3 regions of the Micromonospora sp. WMMA1947 genome follow, and region 3 is predicted to be linked to each of the others. Evidence: riboswitches for the same ligand, from Rfam matches in the RefSeq annotation. Region 3 holds a riboswitch; each other region holds the start of a gene.
What was found. A riboswitch is a leader RNA that binds a small molecule or an ion and turns the genes downstream of it on or off. The one in region 3 is predicted to bind cyclic di-AMP.
Positions count from the first base shown of each region.

Region 1: it holds a riboswitch for cyclic di-AMP, as region 3 does, so the genes downstream of both, O7604_RS06835 (hypothetical protein) here and O7604_RS22970 (transglycosylase family protein) in region 3, are expected to answer to the same signal.
Region 2: it holds a riboswitch for cyclic di-AMP, as region 3 does, so the genes downstream of both, O7604_RS29285 (C39 family peptidase) here and O7604_RS22970 (transglycosylase family protein) in region 3, are expected to answer to the same signal.

Region 1 covers NZ_CP114909.1:1,433,149-1,437,965, reverse strand. Annotated here, with positions in the region: gene O7604_RS06845 (MarR family winged helix-turn-helix transcriptional regulator) at 1-193, opposite strand, end outside; gene O7604_RS06840 (carbonic anhydrase) at 361-1,014, shown strand; gene O7604_RS06835 (hypothetical protein) at 1,071-2,099, opposite strand; cyclic di-AMP (ydaO/yuaA leader) riboswitch at 2,103-2,234, opposite strand; gene O7604_RS06830 (YibE/F family protein) at 2,389-3,663, opposite strand; gene O7604_RS06825 (SHOCT domain-containing protein) at 3,828-4,037, opposite strand; gene O7604_RS06820 (metal-sensitive transcriptional regulator) at 4,162-4,461, opposite strand; gene O7604_RS06815 (heavy-metal-associated domain-containing protein) at 4,542-4,748, shown strand; gene O7604_RS06810 (hypothetical protein) at 4,785-4,817, shown strand, end outside.
Region 2 covers NZ_CP114909.1:6,253,369-6,258,185, reverse strand. Annotated here, with positions in the region: gene O7604_RS29300 (acyltransferase) at 1-886, shown strand, start outside; gene O7604_RS29295 (hypothetical protein) at 967-1,311, shown strand; gene O7604_RS29290 (hypothetical protein) at 1,449-2,210, shown strand; cyclic di-AMP (ydaO/yuaA leader) riboswitch at 2,520-2,662, shown strand; gene O7604_RS29285 (C39 family peptidase) at 2,857-3,711, shown strand; gene O7604_RS29280 (alpha/beta hydrolase) at 3,954-4,700, shown strand; gene O7604_RS29275 (CDP-glycerol glycerophosphotransferase family protein) at 4,707-4,817, opposite strand, start outside.
Region 3 covers NZ_CP114909.1:4,871,384-4,876,200, reverse strand. Annotated here, with positions in the region: gene O7604_RS22980 (M4 family metallopeptidase) at 1-624, shown strand, start outside; gene O7604_RS22975 (YbaB/EbfC family nucleoid-associated protein) at 746-1,195, opposite strand; gene O7604_RS22970 (transglycosylase family protein) at 1,379-2,056, opposite strand; cyclic di-AMP (ydaO/yuaA leader) riboswitch at 2,055-2,200, opposite strand; gene O7604_RS22965 (LLM class flavin-dependent oxidoreductase) at 2,371-3,933, shown strand; gene O7604_RS22960 (helix-turn-helix domain-containing protein) at 3,980-4,456, shown strand; gene O7604_RS22955 (SDR family oxidoreductase) at 4,488-4,817, shown strand, end outside.

The sequences.
Region 1 (4,817 bases), 2.9 Mb from region 3:
GGTAACCCCCGGCCTCGAGGTCGGCGACGATGGCCTGGGCCGCCCGTTCGGTCACGCCCACCTCGTCCGCCACGTCCCGCAGCCGGGCGGTGGGGTTGCGCGCGATCGCCAGCAGCACATGGCCGTGGTTGGTGAGGAAGGTCCAGTTACGGCGGCTCCCGTCCTCAACTGGTGTGGTCGCCATGGTGGTCATGCTATGGCCACCCGCGTCACCGGCCGAATCGGCGCGGGCCGGTGCGTCCGGCGACGGGGAAAGTATGAAATGCGTATCACGAATCTTGACGGGCCCCGAGGTGCGTGTGACCGTGGGTCGCGAGGCCGTTCGGCCTGGTGGTTCCCCAGGTAGACGAGGTGAGGGACATGACGCCGAGCACCCCGGAGCAGGCACTGGACGAGCTGCGTGCCGGTAATCACCGGTTCGTCACCGGCGCCCCGCAGCATCCGAATCAGGACGCCGGGCACCGGACAGCGGTCGCCGACGGTCAGCATCCCTTCGCGGTGATCGTCGGCTGCTCCGACTCGCGGCTCGCCGCCGAGATCATCTTCGACCGCGGCCTGGGTGACCTCTTCGTGGTGCGTACCGCCGGGCACACCGCCGGACCGGAGGTGCTCGGCAGCGTCGAGTACGCGGTCACCGTGCTTGGCACGCCGCTCGTGGTGGTGCTCGGGCACGACTCGTGCGGCGCGGTCCAGGCCGCCCGGGAGGGGGTGCGGACCGGGGCCGCCCCGGTCGGGCACCTGGGCGCGGTGGTGGACGCGGTCTCGCCCAGCCTGCTGCGCGCCGCCCGTCAGGGCGTGGAGGACCTCGACGGCATCATCGACGTGCACATCGCGCAGACCGTGGAGACGCTGCTGGCCCGGTCCGCCGTGCTGGCCGAGCGGGTGGCGGCCGGGCGGTGCACGGTGGTGGGCATGTCGTACCGGCTCGCCGGCGGCGAGGTGCGGACCGTGGCGCAGTCCCCGGCCCCGGTGCCCGCGCCGGCGGCGCCCGCCGACCCGGCGCTGGCGAGCTGACACATTCGGACGCGAAAGGGGCCGCCCGAGGGCGGCCCCTTTTCGTGGTGTCCGGGTCAGAGCAGCGACATGTGTACGTGGTCGGTGTGGTTCGACGGTCCGCTGTAGGAACGCCAGCCGGTGGCCGGGAACCAGATCTGCCGGTTCCAGATGACGTAGTAGATGCCCAGCCGGTCGGCGTTGCGGATGAGGAACGCGGCGACCTCGTTGCCGTACCGGCGGGTGTCGTTGTTGTGCCACGGCGCGAAGCCGCTGTTCTGCAGCGACCAGTCACACGCCTTGCCCTTGGGGTGTTCCCACGGCCCGCCGGACCGGTAGCAGCCCACGAAGCGCTTGAAGCCCGCGCGCCGGACCTCCTTGTACGCGTGCAGCGTGCGCGGGGTGACGCAGCCCGAGGTGGTCGGGTCGTCCTCGCTGCACGACTCGGACTTCCAGCCGCCGTCCGCGGTGCGGCCGGGGGCGATCCTGGCGACCGGTGAGGTGGCGGAGACCAGGCCGCCGGTGAAGCCGAGACCGCCGACGAGCTTCAGCGCGCGCTCGGCCTGCACCTTCTCGCGCTCCATCGCGTTCTTCTGCTTCTCCTGCTCGCGCACCTCGGCGTCGAGCGCGATCTTGGCCTGCTCGGCGCGGGTCTTGACCGCGTTGATGGCGGCCAGGCGCTGCGCGTTGAGGAGGTTCAGCTCGTCCAGGGCGTTGACCCGGCGGACGAACGAGTCGGGCGAGTTGCTCTCCAGCAGCATCGCCATGGCGCCCATCCGGCCGGTCCGGTAGGACTGGGCGGCGAGCTGGTTGACCTGCGGGCTGAGCGCGTCGAGTTCGGCCTGTGCCGTCTTCACCTCGGCCGCCAGCCGCCGTTGGCGGTCCTGGGACTTGGCGAGCTTCGCCTTGGCCTGGAGGTAGTTCCGGTTGGCGGCGTCGATCGCCTCGGTGATGAGCGGCGGTTCGCCGTCCTCCTCGTGGCCCGAGGGGGTGCCGGGGGCCGCCGCGGTGGGTGCCGCGGTCGCCGGGGTCGGCCCGGCCAGCACGGCCAGCGAGGCCATTACGGCCACCACGGGTGTCAGCCAGCGGCGCAGGGGTGCCGTCACAGTGTTCCCTTCCGTCGGCCGCCGACCGGGTTAGCTGACGGGTTCGGGACGGAAGTGGCCCCTACCGCTGTCGCGGATTCACCCCATGTACCTGGTTCCCCGGCTCGCCCGCGGGCGATTGGGCGGCGGCACCGCTGGCGCCGGTGCGCGCCTTCGGCGGTGACCGGCAGCGAGGTTACCTGACAGCACTCCTGAGGATCTACGTCCGGAAGCCGACCAATAGCGAGATTTCGCCGTGGCGCACCGTGACCAGCGTCGCGTTTGAAATCGATGGTCACGCTGCGGAGTGTCACCATGCGGCCTCCGTACTCTTTCCGCCGCCGAGCGCCTCCAGCGCGTCGTCCCGTCCGGCCGGCGGCCGGGGCGCGGGCGGCGCCGGCTCCGCGCCGCGTGAGCGCCGTCCGGCGGTGGTCACGATCGCGGCCAGTCCGGTCGTCAGCGGTACGGCGGCGATCAGGCCGAGCGTGGCCACCGCGCTGCGGACGATCTCCTGGGCGAGGAACTCACTGGTGAGGATTTCGCTGACCGGGCGGGAGTCGGCGACCAGCAGGAGCAGCAGCGGCAGCGAGGCGCCCGCGTACGCCAGCACGATGGTGTTGACGGTGGACGCGATGTGGGCCCGGCCGACCCGGGTCGCGGCCCGGTAGAGCTGCCGCCGGGACAGCCCGGGGTTGGCGTGCGCCAGTTCGGTGACGGTGGCCGCCTGGGTGACCGTCACGTCGTCCAGGACGCCCAGCGAGCCGATGATGATGCCGGCTAGCAGCAGTCCGTGCAGGTCCACGTCGCCCTGGAACATGGACAGCGTGGTGGCGTCCTCGCTGCCGAAGCCGGTCAGGTGGGTGGCGGACGTGGCGAGCAGGCCGAGCACGCCGGTGATCACCAGGCTGCCGAGCGTGCCGAGCACCGCCACCGACGTCTGCGCGGTGATCCCGTGCGTCAGGTAGAGCACCACGAACATGATCAACGCAGCGCCGACGATCGCCACCAGCAGCGGTGGCTGGCCGGCACCGATACCGGGCAGCACGAAGCCGAGCAGGATGGCGAAGCTGGCCACCAGGCCGCCGAGCGCGGCGAGCCCGCGCCAGCGGCCGAACGCCACGATCGCGGCGGCGAACAGCACCATCAGCCAGATCAGCGGCGTACCGCGCTGGTGCTCGGCGATGTTGTAGGACTTCGCCGACGGGTCGGCCGGGTCGGTCAGCTCGACCAGGACGACCTCGTCGCCGACCGCGACCCGGGGCGCGCCCGGCCCGGCCGGGATCGGCGTCTCGACCTGCCGGCCCGCGTCCGGGCCCTGCTCGGCGGTGACCGTCACGGTGCCGCACGGGCCACCGCCGCCCTCCGGGGCCTCCGGGGTGGGCGGGCAGGGCTCGGTGACCACCCGGGTCACCGTGCCGTGGTAGCGGGGGACGTCTGCCCCGCCGACCGGCTCCCGGTCCTGCCGGGGCCAGAGCACCAGCGCCGCGATCACGGTGAGCGCGAACAGCGGCACCACCACGGCGACGAGCAGCCGTCGTACGCCCGGCGGCGCGGCGGGCGCGGGGTGGGTGTGGTCGGCACCCATGAGGTCTCTCCCAACGGTCGCGGCGACGCCTGGTCCGCCGGACCGGTGTGGTCACCCGGCCGGCGCGGACGTGTCGACCACGTCCGGGTCGTCGCCCGGCCATGGTAGGCAGCCCGGTCGGGCGCTCCCGGACGCCGTGGCCGGTGACACGCGAGCCGCGCGGGTCAGGTCAGTCCGGCTCGGCGTCGCCGGTACTCGTCCTCGTCGATCTCGCCGCGGGCGTACCGCTCGTCGAGGATGCGCCGGGCCGTCGTCGGGCCCAGGTACTGCGGGCCGGTCCACCGCACGGCCGCCCAGACGAGCCCCGCCAGCACCGCGAGCACCAGCAGGGACCAGATCCACATCCAGCCCATCATCGGGCTCTGCCACATCATCGGGCCGCCCTCCGTCCGTCGCCGCGGGTCCGCCGGTCCGGCCTGCCCGCCACTTCGACGGTACGACCGGCACGACGCGTCGGCGCGGGTCGATGTGCCCTGCCCCGGGGGTCGGAGGTCCCGCTCAGCCGCGCTTCATCAGGCGGCCGACGGCGGCCATCATCTCGGTCGCCATCTCGTCGGCCCGGCCCTCGGCGGCGCCCTCGTGCATGCAGTGCCGGGCGTGCCCGTCGAGCAGGCCCAGCGCGACCTTGTCCAGCGCCGCCTGGATGGCCGAGATCTGCGTCAGCACGTCGATGCAGTAGCGGTCGTCCTCGACCATCTTCTCGATGCCGCGGACCTGACCCTCGATCCGGCGGAGCCGGGCGAGGAGTTGGTCCTTGCTGGCGGTGTAGCCCCGGGTGGGGCTGGACGGCGCGGTCATGACACCGAGGATAGCGTACCCCTCGGGGGTATGCTAACGTTCCGAACGTACCCCTGGGGGGTATCGGATCGGAGGGCGAGATGGAGACCACCTACCAGGTGAGCGGCATGACCTGCGGGCACTGCGTCAACTCGGTGAGCACCGAGCTGAGCGCGCTTCCGGGCGTCACCGACGTCCAGGTCGACCTGGCCAGTGGCCGGGTCACCATCACCAGTCAGAACCCGCTGGACGCGGACGCGGTCCGCGCGGCGGTCGACGAGGCCGGCTACGACCTCGTCGGTGCGTGACGGGTCCGACGGACCCGCGAGAACCGAGGAGACACCATGAACACGGCGACGAAGCTCAGTGGCTTCGCC
Region 2 (4,817 bases), 1.4 Mb from region 3:
GGCCGCGATCGCCAACTTCTTCCTGGTCCAGGCGTGGATCCCGCTGGGCGGCTACTTCTACAGCGTCAACAACGTGAGCTGGTCGCTCTCCTGCGAGCTGGCCTTCTACCTGTGCCTGCCGCTCGTGGTGCCGTGGCTGCGCCGGGCCCGTACCGGCGTGCTGCGGACCGTGCTGGTCGCGGCGCCGCTGCTCATCCTGGCGCTGTGGCCCGGCCAGCAGCTCGTGCCGGAGGAGCAGCGGTGGTGGTTCACGCAGATCTTCCCGGTGACCCGGTCGCTGGAGTTCTGGATGGGTGTGGCCGCCGCCGAGCTGATGCGCCGGCACCGCTGGCGCGGCCCGAACCTCACCGTCGCCACCGGCGTCTTCGTCACCACCTGGGTCGTCGCCGCGCTGTGGATCCCGGCCGAGTTCTGGGCGGCGCTGCTCGCGGTCGCATACCTGCTGGTCATCGCCGCCGCGGCGGACGCCGACGTGCGCGGCCGGCCCACCCCCTGGCGGTCCCGCGCCATGGTCTGGCTCGGCGAGGTGTCGTTCGCCTTCTACCTGGTGCACGTGCTGGTCATGGTCACCGTGCTGCGGCTGACCGGGCACTGGGGGAGCGGCCTGCCCGGCTGGCGCGGCCCGCTCGCGGTCCTCGGCTTCCTGGTGGTCACGCTCGCGCTGGCCGCCGCGCTGCACCGCTGGGTGGAGGTGCCGATGATGCGCCTGCTCGGCCCGTCCCGCCGGGCCCGCGCCGCGTCCCGCATGCCGGCCGCCGCGCCGGCGGTGCCGGCTCCGCGCCGGGCCGCCGACGACGCCGCCGGCCCGGCCGCCGACGGCGGCGCGACGTCCGTCGCCGGTCCGGGCGAGGGCATCGAGTACGCCGGGCGGCGTCGCCCGGACTGACACGCGCACCCCTCGGCCGGTCGATTCGCGACACGCCGTGCGGCGGTGCGTTCGTGGGGGTTCGGCGGTAATTTGTACCCGTGCTTCCGATCGCGCTCACCTGCCCCGTGTGGTGGGTGGCGCGCTGGACCGCCCGGATGCTCGCCAGTCTCGCCGTGGTCGTCGCCTGCTCGTTCGGCGCCGCCACGCTGCCGTCCGGTGTCGCCGCTGCCGCCCCGGCTCCGGCGGCGGCCGTCCCGGCGTACCCCGTCGCCGGTGCCTCGGCCACCGCGCGGCCGGAGGCCGACCGCGCGGCCGAGCGGCAGGCCCTTCCCGCCGGTGTCCCGGCGCCCGCTCCCCGGGCCGTCGACCCGGCCGCACCGCAGCCGGTCCCGGCCGGCCGGGTCGCCGCGCCGGCCGGCCCGCGGGCCCCGCCCGCCCGCTGATCCGCCCACGGGCCACGCCCGTTCACCGCACCCACCGAACGTCATCCCCGCACCCGCCCCGGCGGCCCGTTCCACCGGCCCGCCCCGGCGAGGTCGTGCGGGTCCTCCCGCCAGGTTCTTCCCGTGAGGTGCCGACCATGTCGCAGACCGCTCTGTACCACTTCCTCACCGCGGTGCCCGAGGCCGCCGCCATCTGGTCCTTCCTGCTGCTGCTCGCCCTGGGCCTGCTCGCCGCGCTCGTCGCCCGGCCGGAACGCGACCCCGAGCCGGACGCCGCCCCCGAGCCGGACGCCGATGCCGCCCGCCGCGACGATCTGGTCCGCTACGCCGAGGAGGTGGCGGTGGCCGCCGCCGGGGCCGCCCAGACGGCCCGTCGCCGCCGGGAGCGGTGGCTGGCCGCGCAGGACGAGGCGGACCGGGCCTGGACCGCGTACGACGAGGCGGACAGCGCCGCCCGCCGCCTGGCCGGCGCCGCCGCGCTGGGTGCCCCGCGCACCCCGCGCACCCCGGGCGAGTACGCGGCCCGGGAGCGCTGGCTGCACCACGCCGCCATGACGGCCCACTGGCGGGGCGACCTGACCGCCCGTCAGCTCGCCGACGTGCTGGCGCACCGCAACGGATGGGATCCGCGCCGGCACCCGGCCGAGCAGGAGATCGTGCTGGCCCGCACGGTTCGGGACGGGCGCCGGGCCGGATGGGAGCGCGCCGCCGCGCGGGAGCGGACGGCCTGGCGGGACGCGGAACTGGCCGCCGAGGCCGCCCGGACCCTCGCCGCCGAGGCGTACGCGGCAACCGTGGCCCTGCGGCCCGCCCTGCCGTACCGGAGCACGACGACGAGCGCCCTGCCGGTGCCCGCGGCGGCCCGGAACGCGCGGTGGCGCCCGGCCCGGGTCGGCTGAGGCGCCCCGTCTCGACCGAATTGTTACCCGCAATGTGGTGAGCCCGGTCACCCAGGCCGCCGAATCGGGCGCGGGGCGCAGAACGGGTCATCGAGCCGCGCAATTGCCGGTCGGCTGCTCGCCGTCTGTCCGGTTTCCGCCGCCGGGTGCCGTCGAAACTGCTTGTCCCATTGAGTGAAGTCAGTAACCGGGTGTTCCGAAATCCGTTACCGCGGATCACGTTTACGCAGGTGGGAGCGCTTGGCATGGGACATACCCACCGGTAGTGTCGGCGCGTCCGATGCGGTAATCGATCGCCGACGGCGACGCCGCACCGACCCGCCTAATCGAGTTCCACGAACCGGGGACCCATGAGCACCATCGGGGTGAATCCGCGAGCCCACGGCCCGCGGTAGGGCGTACTTCCCGCCCGAATCCGTCAGCTAACCCGGTCGGCGGCCACGGAAGGAGTTACCCCTCTTGCCCACCCCTCGATCGTCCCCCCGCCTCCACGGCACCGCGGTGCCCGCGCTCGCCTGACGCGCGACCGGCAACCGCCCCCTGGGCGCCCGGCATCACGGGCGTTCCCGGATCCCCCGGCCATCCGGCCCCGCCAGCACGTGTGAGTTCCTCCGCGTGCCGGGCCGGCGTGTGCCGCTCACGCCCCGTGGAGGATTTCGTGAAGCACCACCTGAAGCGTCAGCTGCGACGGATCGTCACCGAACGCCCGTACCAGATCATCGCCGGATCGGCCGCCGCGCTCGTGCTGGCCGCCGGTGCCGGCACCGTCGCCGCCGCCGGTGACGACGCCCCGGTCCAGGAGAACACCGCGGCGGTCGCCGATCTCGGCGCCGCCCGCCTCGGCGAGCAGCCCGCCAGCCGCGGCGAGGCCCGCATCGCCGTACCGCCGGCGTCGCCCAGCGCCTCGGCCGCGCCCAGCGCGTCGGCGAGCGCCTCCCCGTCGGCCAAGGCGGCGGCGGACCCGGACCTCACCCGGAAGGCCAAGCCGAAGCCGCCGTCGAGCAAGTCGCTCGACTACGACTACCAGGCGCAGATCAACTACTTCTACTGCGGCCCGGCCGCCGTGCGCAACGCGCTCAGCGCCGCCGGCATCGAGCGCAGCCAGGACGCGCTCGCCGGCCCGCTCGGCACCACCGAGATGGGCACCAACTCCGCCGAGGACACCACCCGGGTGCTCAACCAGCAGGTCAAGGGCAACCCGTACCGGACCCGCATGATTCCCGGCACCGCCACCCCGGCCCAGATGGACCGGCTCCAGGCCGACGTCGTCGAGGCGATCAGCAACGGCCGCGCGGTCGTCGCGAACGTCGCCGGTACCGCCACCGACACCAACGGCGGCTGGCACTCGTTCCCGGGCGGCCACTACGTCGCCGTGGTCGGCTACAAGGACGACGGCCGGACCGTACGGATCGCCGACTCGGCCGACCCGTCCCTGCCCTCGTACTGGCTCACCACGATCGACCTGGCGCACTGGATCGCCAGCCGCGGCTACTCCGCCTGAGCAGTCCCGCAGCCCCGAAGGCCGGCACCCCACCCCGGGGTGCCGGCCTTCCCCGTCCCACCCCACCCCACCCCACCCCGGCCCGCCTCACCTCGCCCCGTTGATCTTGCAGTTGTGGCCCCGGCATAACGGGTGAGCCGGGCATCCCGGGGGCCGAAACCGCAAGATCGACGGGCTGGTGGGGGCCGGAGGCGGCGGGTTCGGTCTCGCGTGTGCGGGGCGGGCGGTGGCAGACTGCGCCAATGGGCGATACGACGGGGAAGCGGCACCTGATTCTCCTGCACGGCATGGGTGCCACCGGCGAGGTGTGGCTGCCCTGGGCGCCGCTGCTGGAGCGCCGCTGGCCCGGCCGCTGGCTCGCCCCCGACCTCGCCGGTCACGGCTGGTCGCCGCCGCTGCCCGGCTACTCGTTCGAGGCCCTCGCCCAACGCGTGGCCGACGGGCTCGGCCCGGTACGGCTCGGCCCCACCGACCGGCTGGTGCTGCTCGGGCACTCGCTCGGCGGGGTGGTGGCGCTGGCGCTCGCCGCCCGGCAGCGGGCCCTTCCGGTCGACGCGGTGGTGGGGCTCGGCATCAAGGCGGTCTGGTCCCCGGCCGAGCTGGCGAAGTCGCAGGAACTGGCCGCCCGGCCGGTCACCTGGTTCGCCACCCGCGACGAGGCGGCTCGCCGCTACCTGCGGGTGTCAGGGCTCGCCGGGCTGTTCGCCCCGGACCATCCCGTGGTGGAGGCGGGGCTGCGGCGGGAGGACGGCCGCTGGCGGCTCGCCATGGATCCGGCGGCGTTCGCGGTCGGGGAGCCCCGGCTGGCGGCGCTGCTGGCCGCCACCGACGTGCCGGTGCTGCTGGCCCGGGGCGAGCAGGACCCGATGGTGACCGACGCGCAGCTCAAGGAACTGGGTGTGCCGGTGGCCACGCTGCCCGGGCTGGGCCACAACGCGCACGTCGAGGACCCGGCCGCGGTGCTCGCCCTGCTCGACCCGTACCTCTGAGCGGGCCTACACCACGGCGCGCGGCGCCGGGACCGACCATTCGGGTTCCAGCTCGCGGCGGGCGGCGGTGAGGAACGCCTCGGCGTAGCCGTCGGCGGGGAAGTCGCCCAGGTAGCG
Region 3 (4,817 bases):
GTGTGGACGCTGCAGGCGGCGAAGAACCTCTACCCGAGCAGCTGCACCGAGTTCAACACGGTCAAGGCGGCCTGGGCCGCGGTGAGCGTGCCGGCCCAGTCCGGTGAGCCGACCTGCGCCGGCGGCACCCCGACGCCCACGCCGAGCACCACGACCACCCCGCCGTCGGGCGGCTGCTCCGGCAACAAGCTCGCCAACCCCGGCTTCGAGTCGGGCAACGTGAGCTGGAGCGCCTCGTCCGGCGTCATCACCACCGACAGCGGCCAGGCCGCGCACGGCGGCTCGTACAAGGCGTGGCTGGACGGGTACGGCTCGTCGCACACCGACACGTTGAGCCAGTCGGTGACGATCCCGGCCGGATGCCGGGCGACGTTGAGCTTCTGGCTGCACATCGACAGCGCGGAGTCGACCACCAGCACCGCGTACGACAAGCTCACCGTCAAGGCCGGCAGCACCACGCTGGCGACCTACTCCAACCTGAACAAGGCCACCGGCTACGTGCAGCGGTCCTTCGACGTCTCGTCGCTCGCGGGCACCACGGCGACCATCTCGTTCAGCGGCGTGGAGGACAGCTCGTTGCAGACGTCCTTCGTCGTCGACGACACCGCGGTCACCCTGAGCTGACCGTGGCGTAGCGCGGCCGGTCGTCGTCCTCCCGGCGGCCGGCCGCCTCGTCGTCCCAGGCCGGGGCTACGTGCCGGGCCGGTGCTGCGCCTCGCCGCGCCCGGGGCGCGTGCGGCCGGGGTCAGGCCGGGCGCCCGGCCCGGGACGCGGTGCCGCGGTCGCGGTGGATCCGGGCGGCGGCCTCGTGCATCGCGCGGCCGAACAGCTCCGCCTGGTCACCCATGCTGCCGAGCCGGGCGGCGAGCGCGTCGGCGTCGGCCCGCGCCGACGCGCTGACCTGGGCGTCCAGCTCGGACAGGGCGGCGTTGGCGGCGGCGACGAGATGTCCGCAGAGGACGTCCAGGGGCTCGCCGGCCAGCTCCGGGTCGACCGTCACCGAATCCAGCCTGCCACCCTGGACGGCGACCGCGCGGACCCGGCCGCCGGCTGCCGTGCCCTCGGCGCGCAGCAGGTCGCCCGGCTCGCCGTCGGCGTGCGCCGAGGCCCGGGAGCGCATCGCCGTGAGAGCCTGCTGCGTGCGGGTCAGCAGCTCGTCGATGCTCGCGGCAGCCGAGAACGGGTCGTTGGTCATTTCCGCGCTTTCTTCACGTCTGAGCCGATCATCGTGACCCTAGCAACCGGCTCCGACGAATCGCGGTCAGCGGCCGTCATGGTCGGCGTCCCGGCGCCGCGAGCAGGCCGGACACCGGCGGCGCGGCGTGTCGCGGGCTGGCGAACGCCCGGCCGGGCGAACCGGCCGGGCGTCCGGAGCCGGTCAGCGCAGGCGCAGCCGCTGACCGGGGAAGATCAGGCCGGGGTCGTCGCCGACCACGGCCCGGTTGCGCTCGTGCAGGGCACGCCAGCCGCCGTTGACGCGCTGCGCCACGGCGATCTCCGACAGCGTGTCCCCGCGCCGCACCACGTACGTCTCGGCGCCTGGCGCAGGTTGCGGCGCCACCGTCGTCGCGGCGCGTTCCGGCCTCGCGGCGCGTTCCGGTGCGGCCTTGCGCGTGGTCGCCCGTTTCGGGGCCGCCTTCTTCGCGGCCGCCTTCTTCGGCGCCGCCTTCGGGGTGGCCCGCTCGGACCGGGTCGCCGCGCTCGCCGAGCCGCCCTTCTTGCCGCAGACCGGCCACGCGCCGATGCCCTGACCGCGCAGCACCTTCTCGGCGACGGCGATCTGCTCGGAGCGGCTGGCCAGGTCGGCGCGGGCGGCGTACTTCTGGCCGCCGTAGCCGTTCCAGGTGGCGCGGGAGAACTGGAGCCCGCCGTAGTAGCCGTTACCGGTGTTGATCTTCCAGTTGCCGCCGGATTCGCAGCGCGCAACCGCGTCCCAGTTGACGCCCGCGCTGGCCGGAGCGGCCGGGCCGAACAGGGTCGCGGCGCCGACGGCGACGCCGGCCGTCATCGCTGCGAGAGCGGTACGACGACCCCGGGTCGAGTATTCAGTTGCCATGTGGATTCCTCCACGCCGACGAGGTGAGCTGTCGGGTTCGGGCCGAGGAGCCCGGCCGCCGGTGGCGGCTTCACCCCGAGGTGACGGTGCACCGTGGAACGTGTGGTTCCCCCGCTCCCGCGCGAGGTTCGGTTACCGGGGCCGGCGGCGGGATTTGGCGTTTCCGGCCTGCGGTGTCCGCGTCTGCGGACGAAACCGACGCTAGGAGCGATTTGCGACAATAGTCCACTTCTTGTGATGCTCTTCACCCGGCCGGGCTACCACCTGTGGCGCTACCGTGGCAGGGCTGGACAAGATCACGGGAGGCGGGACCGATGACCGATCACGGACACGAGCTGACCTTCGGCGGCTTCATCACCCCCGCCGCCGGGCAGCCCGACCAGGTGGTGGCGCTCGCCCGCCTCTGCGAGCAGGTCGGGCTGGACCTGGTCACGTTCCAGGACCACCCGTACCAGCCCGGCTTCCTGGACACCTGGACGCTGATGTCCTACGTGGGCGCCGCCACCGAACGCGTCCGTCTGGCCGGAAACGTCCTCAACCTGCCGTTGCGCCAGCCGGTGGTGCTGGCCCGCAGCGTCGCCAGCCTGGACCTGCTCACCGGCGGCCGGGTCGAGCTCGGGCTCGGCGCGGGCGCGTTCTGGGACGCGATCGAGGCGGCGGGCGGGCGGCGCCTGTCCCCCGGTGCGGCCGTCGAGGCCCTCGACGAGGCGATCCGGGTGATCCGCGAGGTCTGGGACACCGGCAGTCGCGGCATGATCCGGGTCGACGGCGAGCACTACCGAGTGGTCGGCGCCAAGCGTGGCCCGGCGCCCGCGCACCCGGTGGGCATCTGGGTCGGCGCGTACAAGCCGCGCATGCTGCGCCTGGTCGGCCGCGCCGCGGACGGCTGGCTGCCGTCGCTGTCGTACCTGCCGAAGGGCCCCGACGAGCTGCCCGCCCTCAACGCGCTGGTCGACGAGGGCGCGGCGGCCGCCGGACGCGACCCGGCTGCGATCCGCCGCATGCTCAACGTGACCGGCACGTTCGCCCGCTCGTCGGCCGGTTTCCTGGCCGGGCCACCGGAGCAGTGGGTGGAGGAGCTGGCCGGGCTCACGCTGGAGCACGGCATCACCACGTTCATCCTCGGCAGCGACGAGCCGCGCGCGATCCAGATCTTCGGCCAGGAGGTGGCGCCCGCGGTCCGGGAGCTGGTCGCGGCCGAGCGCGCCGCGCCCACCGGCGGCACCCGCGCGGCGTCCGACGAGCAGACCGCCGCCGGCCTCCCGAGCACGCTCGGCGTCACCCCCACCCCCGACCCGGGGGTACGCCTGAGCGCGCGCCGCCCGTGGGACGAGTCCACCCGCCCGAGCGCCCCGCAGCCGCCGGCCGGACACGCCTACCCGGCCCGGGGACAGGCCGCCGGGCAGCACCTAGTGGACGTGCACGACCACCTGCGCCAGGAGCTGGCCCAGGTGCGGGACCTGCTGGAACAGGTCAAGCGGGGCAGTGTCTCGCCGGGCCGGGCGCGGGCCGCGCTGAACGAGATGACCATGCGGCAGAACAACTGGACGCTCGGGGCGTACTGCGCGGCGTACTGCACCATGGTCACCCAGCACCACGGGCTGGAGGACGCCTCGATCTTCCCGCACCTGCGCCGCTCCGAGGCCGGGCTGGCGGCGGTGCTGGACCGCCTCGAGGAGGAGCACGTGGTGATCCACGGGGTGGTGGAGAGCGTCGACCGGGCGCTCGTCGAGCTGGTCCGCCGGCCCGGCGACTTCACGCAGCTCCAGGAGGCGGTGGACCTGCTCACCGACACGCTGCTGTCGCACCTGTCGTACGAGGAGCACCAGATCGTCGAGCCGCTGGCCCGGCACGGCTTCTTCCCCGGCCAGCTGTGAGGTAGCTGACTTCTGTTTTCCTAAGTCAGTGGGTACCGTCGACGCCATGACGGACCTCCTTGCGCAGCGTGACTCCTGGTCCACCGCCAACTGCTCGATCGCCCGGGCGCTCGAGGTGATCGGCAACCGCACCACGCTGCTCCTGCTGCGGGAGGCGTCGTTCGGCACCCGCCGTTTCGACGACTTCGCCCGGCGGGTCGGCGTCAGCGAGCCCGTGGCCGCCACCCGCCTCAAGCAACTCGTCGCCGACGGGCTGCTCGACCGGCGTCCCTACCGCGAACCCGGGCAGCGCAGCCGCGACGAGTACGTGCTCACCGCGAAGGGCAGCGACCTGATCCCGGTGCTCGTCGCGCTGCGGCAGTGGGGCGACACGTACGCCGCCGACGAGGCGGGTCCGGCGGTACGGGTGGCCCACGACGAGTGCGGCGCGGCGGTGCACGCCCGGCTGCGCTGCGACGCCGGGCACGACGTACCGCCCGGTGAACTCGCCGTGCTGCCCGGTCCGGGCCTGCTGTCCGCCTGACCTCCCTTCCCACCACCTCTCGGAGCGAGACATGAAGATCGCTGGAAGCACCGCCCTGGTCACCGGCGCCAACCGCGGCTTCGGCCGGCACCTGGCCGCCGAACTCGTCGCGCGTGGCGCCACCGTCTGGGCCGGCGCGCGCAACCCGGACACCGTGGACCTGCCCGGCGTCACCCCGGCACGCCTCGACATCACCGACCCCGCGTCGGTGGCCGCCGCCGCGGAGCGGGCCGGTGACGTGACGCTGCTCGTCAACAACGCCGGCGTGAGCACCGGCACCGACCTGCTCGACGGCGACCTCGAAAAGATCCGGCTGGAGCTGGAGACGCACTACCTCGGCACACTGTCGGTGGTGCGGGCG